Regions from separate parts of the Desulfovibrio ferrophilus genome, predicted to be linked through region 1. Evidence: predicted binding sites of a transcription regulator. Region 1 holds the regulator's gene; each other region holds the start of a gene.
What was found. The regulator sigma-54, encoded in region 1, starts transcription at its own class of promoters, with help from an activator protein. The targets are predictions, from matches to a motif close to CTGGCACGGNNNNTGCTT.

Region 1 (2,273 bases):
TGCATTATGAAAGACCAGGAACTCATAGCCCAGGGAATCCAGCTGCAGGGCGGCTTCTTCCACGGCCATGGGCTTGGGTTCATAGGAGTCACTTTCCTCAATGGTAGGAACGCGCTCTCCGGCGGCAGAATCAGCAAAGCTGATAACGTCCATGCGGACTGAGCCTCTCGCCTGACGACGATCCTTGGCCTTTTCGCGAGTCTTGCGGACCTGAGCATCAAGCTTATCCAGAACCAGGTCAACGGTGGAGTACATGTCTTCAGATTCTTCAACCGCCGAGATGTGCAATTCATCACCGGTGAATACGACGTCCGCCTTATGCCGGAACTTGTCGACCGAAAGATTGACCTGAAGCAGGGCATTCTCGGTCCTGTCGTACTTGAACAGCTTTTCAAATCGGGTGGAGGCGTAATTCCTCAGATGGTCGGACGGTTCAAAGTTCTTGAAGTTGTACTTGATTTGCATAGGCGTCCTCCTAACTTAAGCTGTGGAACCGGGAATCCCAGTCACTTCCAGTGTAGGATGAATCCAACGCAAAATAAAGGGCTTTGCACCATTGTGCCCGCTAAAAAATCTGCTTGCGCTTGGACGAGGAAAGAATGCCCAACGCACTCCGATACTTGGCAACCGTACGGCGGGCAATGTTGACCTGAAGTTCGCCTTTGAGCATTTCGGCGATTTTCTCGTCTGACAAGGGCTTGCGGGGATTTTCGCTTCCGATATAGCCCTTGATCATGGCCTTGACGGATTCGCTACCCACCTGAGAGCCATCATCCAACCCCAAAGCACTATTGAAGAAAAATTTAAGCTCGTGCACACCGTGAGGAGTAGAGACGTACTTGCTGGTGGTGATGCGACTGATGGTGGATTCATGCATCTCTATATCGTCCGCAACATCCTTCAGGATCAGCGGCTTCAGTTTCTTCACCCCGTGGCGGAAAAACTCTTCCTGAAACCTGACGATACTCTCCATGACCTTGTAGAGCGTCCGCTGGCGCTGATACAGGCTCTTCATCAGCCAGACTGCAGAACGCATCCTGTCCTGCATGTATTCTTTATCTTTGGAGTTTGTGGTCTTGACGGAATCCACATAATAGGGGCTGACCTGCAATCGGGGGAGTCCTTCTTCATTCAGGACGATAACGAATTCACCATCGTATTCGTAGACGAACACGTCCGGGCTCACATACTGCGGCTCGCTCCCGGCAAAAGACGATCCGGGCATGGGGTCCAAGGTCTGAATAACATCCAGATATTCCTTGAGTTCTTCCATTGAAATCTTGAATTTGCGGGCAATAGGCTTGTAGCGGCGCTTCTCCAGATCCTCAAGATGCTCGGAAACCAGCGAGACAAGAATGGGGTCATCCATATTATAGGCATCCAGCTGCACCAGTAGGCATTCACGCGGATCGCGTGCGGCAACACCCAAGGGGTCAAAACGCTGCATGCGCAGAATAACGGACTCCACCTCGGCAGAGGTCGCCTGCACAGACACAGGCATATGCTCCAACTGATCTGCAATTTCTTCGGCAGTGGCTCTCAGATACCCAAGCCCATCGAGATTACCGATAATCTGCTCACCAATTTGAACATCCAGCTCAGAGGCACCGGAAAGCCTGAGCTGCCAATCAAGGTGACTCTCAAGGGAAGGCTTGGCAGACAGACGGGCCTCAAAGGACATGCCCTCTTCCGGTGTCTCGTACTCACGTCCCACCGCCTGCTTGGCCGTGGATGAAAACTCGCCCAGATAGCTTTCCCACTCAGCCGTCTTGGCCAGGTCCTGTTCAACGGATTCGTCGTTGTAAGTCTCTTCCTTGGTCGGTGCGGCCTGCTCCTCTGCAGGGCGTTCCACAGCCTCTTCCTCGGGCTTCTCCTCCAGCAGCGGATTCTCAAGCAACTCCTGCTGGACCATGTCCAACAATTCAAAACGTGACAGTTGCAACAGCTTGATCGCTTGCTGCAGCTGTGGCGTCATGACCAACTGCTGTGAAAGTTTGAGCTGCTGCCTGAGTTCCAATCCCATAATATAATCGCTTGTTGGAGGGTAGAGAGGTCGAGAATCCGGTCAATACCGGTGAGATCTATGGCAATGCACCGTTATCCATAACAAAAAAAGTGGCATTCCTCCTGGCACGCCCATTTAGAGCGCATCAAGACAATGCCACAGACACGATAGCCTTGCAATAGAAATGGCAAGGTTTTTGTATAGGGAGAAAGATCTATTAGGACAGGCTGTTAAAGACAGAAACCTTCGCCAAGATACACTCTTCTGG
Region 2 (2,273 bases), 370 kb from region 1:
GACCACAGGGTCCACTCGTATCTGTTAGAAAACGAGAGGGTTGAAGTTAATGGAGCGGGAGACGAGACTTGAACTCGCGACCTTCAGCTTGGGAAGCTAACACTCTACCACTGAGTTACACCCGCCTCCAAAACACCTTTCCCCAACAATGATCGGGGACAAGGGTGAATAGCAAAAATCACGAGCTTGTCAAGTCTATGATGCCAGTAATTTTCGCGTCAGCCAAGTATTTATGCGGCTGTTGGGAATTGTGAAGAGAGATGGATCGGTGGTAATGGTACTAATATCAATATATATGGGAGTCGGAGTTCAAAGGAATACGTTTGAGTTCGTCGGAGGTCTCGGTGAAAAGATTCTGGATGATTGTGTTGATTCTTGTCTTTCTTTTTCAAATTCCTGAGATTTTGCATGCCAAGACACTGAGGCTTGTGACTTTGAATAGCCCACCCCTTGAGTATCCCGATGCCCAGGGGCAGCCGACCGGGTTGAATATGGAAATTGCCCTTGAGGCTCTTCGGCGTTTGGGACATGACGCAGTGGTGGACTTTGTTCCCTGGAAGCGCGCTCTGGAGATGGTGCGAAGTGGCAGCGCCGATGCCATCGTAGATGCTGGCTACAATTCAGAGCGGGCAGCCTATCTTCATTACCCCTATGAAAATATCTATCTGGAGGAGGTCTTCGCTTTCAAGCGTGCCGAGAAGCATTTCACTTTGGATGAGGGGCTTGGGAACGCTCAAGACTTCAGGTTGGGAGTAGGTAGAGGCTATTATTATGGGATGGCAATGGACAGAGCTCTTCAGGAAGGACGTTTCAAGTCCATTGAGGAGGTATATCAAATCGAGCTTAGTTTTCGAATGCTTATGGCTGACAGGATTGACATGTTCATCGGGGTTCGTGTCCCAATTCTTTATTTATTGGAACAAATGGATTTGGCCGATGATATCGATATAGTCTTCAATACTGATACCGGGGCTGAATATGCCTTGGACTTTTCTCCGACCTACGTGGCTTTTTCCAAAAAAAGTATGAATGAACGCATTGCCGATGAATTCGATATTATTCTGAAATCAATGAAAGAAGATGGAACTTTTGAAAGAATTTATAGGCGGTATGGTCTGAATTGATTGGCTGGTTGAGTTAATTGTAAACAGCCGATCCCGAAGCGTTAACGCTTCGGGATTTTTTTTGCTGCGTGCTGTTTGTTCTGTGCGCCAGTCTTTCGTCGTTTGTCGAATTCTCGTCTTGAAGTTTCCTCTATGTAAAGTGAGTTGGTAATTGCTTAATATTATGAATTAATTGAATTAATTCTTAAGATGGGCACACGGGGGATTATCTTTTTGAGCTTGGCGCGGAACTTGCTTCTGAGTGGGCAGGATAAAACCCCACGGAGGGCCAGATCATGCAACAAAGCATGTATACCGCCATGTTCGGGGCAATGACCCAGGAACATCGCTTGAACATCATCGCCAACAATTTGGCGAACGTGAACACAACCGGCTACAAGCGCGATCGTCAGGCGTTCAAGGACGTTTTCGAGCATTATGCTCATGATGACATCCGTGAGCCCATGATGCATCTGCGGTCAAAGCCGTTGTTTCCTGCGCCGGATTATTACGCCAAGCCGCGTATTGCCGTGTCCAAAATCGAGTTTACTCAGGGCAGCCTGAAACAGACGAACAATGAATTGGACGTGGCTGTTTCGGGTGACGGCTTCTTCAAGGTCCGAAGTGGCGATGGAAAGGATTATTACACCCGTAATGGGGCTTTCAGCATGACGGCCGAAGGCCAGTTGGTGGACGGGGTAGGTAATGCCGTTCTGGGCGAGGGTGGCCCCATTGAGTTGCCACCAAACACCCGTATCAGCATTGACGGTTTGGGTAATATCTCAGCCGATGGCGATGTCATCGACACGTTGCAATTCGTGGACATAGTCGACCTCGAAGGTCTGCAGAAGTTTGGCAACAGCTATTACGAACCTGTTGCAGAAGGATCTGCGGTTGAGCGGCCTGTCGAAAATGGGACCATAGCTCAGGGATATCTTGAAGCACCCAATGTCGAAGTCGTGACCGAGATGGTGAATATGATCGAAACCCAGCGTGCTTTTGAAGCCTATCAGAAGGTGATTAGCACGACAGGTGAAACCGATACCAAGGCCATCATGAAGGTTGGCTCGAACCAATAGTTAGGAGGATCCAGCCATGATGCGATCTCTGTGGACTGCCGCGACGGGAATGGTCGCCCAGCAGCTCAATATCGACGTTATTTCCAACAAC
Region 3 (2,273 bases), 290 kb from region 1:
CTTAGTCTGCCGGGCGTGTCGCCGTAACGCAGGCGACGGCCTTGATCCCCAGCTTTTTGCCTGTGAACCCCAGGCCTTCTTCGGTTGTGGCTTTGACGTTGACCTGTTTGCTGTTCAGGCGCAGCAGTCGTTCCACCGAGGACTTGATTTGGGCCGTGTGCGGTGCCAAGCGGGGCTTTTGGCAAATCAGCGTCAGATCGACATGGGTAATGTTCAGGCCATCCTTGTCTGCCATAAGCAAAATCTCGTTGACCAGAATGGAGGATTCGATTCCTTCAAAGGCTGCATCCGTGTCCGGGAAATGCTGGCCGATGTCACCACGGCCCAGGCATCCCAGCAGGGCGTCGGCCAGGGCGTGCAGCAAGACGTCTCCGTCAGAATGAGCGACTACTTCCGGTGCGCCTTGAATGGGGACGCCACCAAGGACCATGGGGCGGCCAGGACCGTATTTATGGACATCGTAGCCCCAGCCAGTGACTGGAATGGCCGGAGTCTGCTTCGGAGTGAGCATTTTCAGGTCCTCTGGGGTTGTAATTTTGATGTTGTCTTCTTCGCCCGGAACAATGGCAACTGAACCGCCCATGGCTTCGACCATGGATGCGTCGTCAGTGACTGCGATCTGATTTTGCTGGCAAAATTCGTGTGCCTTGCGCAGCATGGCGAGTATGAAGGCCTGCGGGGTTTGGACTGCACACAGTTCAGCGCGGGGCAGTGTTTCAGCGACAGTGGAACCGCTGATTCGCTTGATGGTGTCCTTGACGGGGATGGCGGGGATGGCAGCCTCCGCACCGGAGCCCAAGGTGTCGATGAGGGTATTGCTGAGTCGCGCCGAGGCAAAAGGTCTGGCAGAATCGTGCACAAGCACCTGGAGACAATCCGCGGGGAGGGCCTCAAGCCCGTTGAATACCGAATCCTGACGGCGTATGCCGCCCTGTGCAAAGCGACAGGGCAGGTTGAGCGGATACTGGGCGAGCAGGGCTTCAGTACTGGCTTTGGCCGCGTCAAATTCCTCAGGCGGGAAGACGAAGACCAATCCGGAAATCCTGGCGACATGAGCGAATGTCAATGCGCTATGCCAGAACAGAGGGAGCCCCTCCAATTCAAGAAACTGTTTCCTGGTCGCCAGTCCTGCCTCGGCCAGACGGGTGCCGCTGCCTGCGGCCAGAATGATCGCCCAACAATTCATTGTGTACTGCCTCTGAATGAACAGGTGAAGGTTCGTCTTGATGTTCTCGAGGAGCCCCTAAAAGGTGCCGCCGTGCGTTTCTATTTTTCGCTGAAGTCTAAAATTGATCGGGCGCGCCGTGGGTCAACCCACGACGCGCCCGTCATTGATATAAGGGAGCTGGACGATAAGCCGGGTTTTGTTCCCCGCAAGGGGGCAGCTATCATTCCTCTAGGGCTACGGTTACCCGCAGCCTCAAGCAGCCTACCCGAAGGCTTTGGCCGGGCCAGCCTCAAACACCTTCCTATTTGGCCTTGCTCCGAACGGGGTTTACCTAGCCGGTTGTGTCACCACAACCGCTGGTGGGCTCTTACTCCACCGTTTCACCCTTACCTGCAAGCAGGCGGTCTGTTTTCTGTGGCACTGTTCCGAGGGTCACCCCTCCTGGATGTTATCCAGCGTTCCGCCCTGTGGAGCCCGGACTTTCCTCTCCGGCCGCAAGCGACCGCAGCGATAGCCTGTCCTGCTCCCAAATCTTTTTAAGCCTCAGGGGCTCTATTCTTTAGCTTCCGCAATTTCTTCGGATTTCTTCTTGGCATTCTCTTTTGCCTTGGCTTCGCTGGTGGGAGCCTTTTCATCGGCACTGAAATGCTCGCACCAGAAGGTCAGACGCTGGCAGTTGGGACAGCTGATGATCTGTTCACCTTTCTGGAGGTCGTTGAAGATCTGAGGCGGAATCTGAATGTTACAGCCGGTGCATACACCGTCGATCACCGAAACGATGACGGGATTGTGAATGCGAGCGCGGATGAATTCGTAGCGGCCAAGCACAGGCTTGGGCACAACTTCACAGGCCTTGTTGCGCTGCTTCTCAAGAGCATTCAAGCGCTTCTTGGCAGCGGTGGTGCGCTTCTTGATACTGGCTCTGTATTCCTCAAGCTTTTCCTTGAGTTCTTTGGACTCCGTTGTAATCTCGGCCCCGATTTCCTTTTGGCGTTCGAGCTCTTCGGACAGGGCAACACGCTCTTCTTCACGAGTGCGGTTGATCTTGTCCATGTTGTCCATCTCGCGCATCATGGCATGATACTCGCGAGTGTTCTCGGCCATC

Region 2: a site for sigma-54 is predicted at 1,344-1,361, ahead of flgF (flagellar basal-body rod protein FlgF). Genes of this name have one in related genera too.
Region 3: a site for sigma-54 is predicted at 1,438-1,455, ahead of ispD (2-C-methyl-D-erythritol 4-phosphate cytidylyltransferase). Genes of this name have one in related genera too.

Annotation. Positions count from the first base shown of each region.
Region 1 is NZ_AP017378.1:912,135-914,407, reverse strand. It holds gene hpf (ribosome hibernation-promoting factor, HPF/YfiA family) at 1-465, opposite strand, end outside; gene rpoN (RNA polymerase factor sigma-54) at 566-2,023, opposite strand; gene lptB (LPS export ABC transporter ATP-binding protein) at 2,236-2,273, opposite strand, start outside.
Region 2 is NZ_AP017378.1:1,284,902-1,287,174, reverse strand. It holds tRNA gene EL361_RS05975 (tRNA-Gly) at 51-125, opposite strand; gene EL361_RS05970 (substrate-binding periplasmic protein) at 345-1,124, shown strand; gene flgF (flagellar basal-body rod protein FlgF) at 1,400-2,182, shown strand; gene flgG (flagellar basal-body rod protein FlgG) at 2,199-2,273, shown strand, end outside.
Region 3 is NZ_AP017378.1:1,203,110-1,205,382, reverse strand. It holds gene ispD (2-C-methyl-D-erythritol 4-phosphate cytidylyltransferase) at 2-1,186, opposite strand; RNA gene rnpB (RNase P RNA component class A) at 1,338-1,695, opposite strand; gene EL361_RS05555 (zinc ribbon domain-containing protein) at 1,721-2,273, opposite strand, start outside.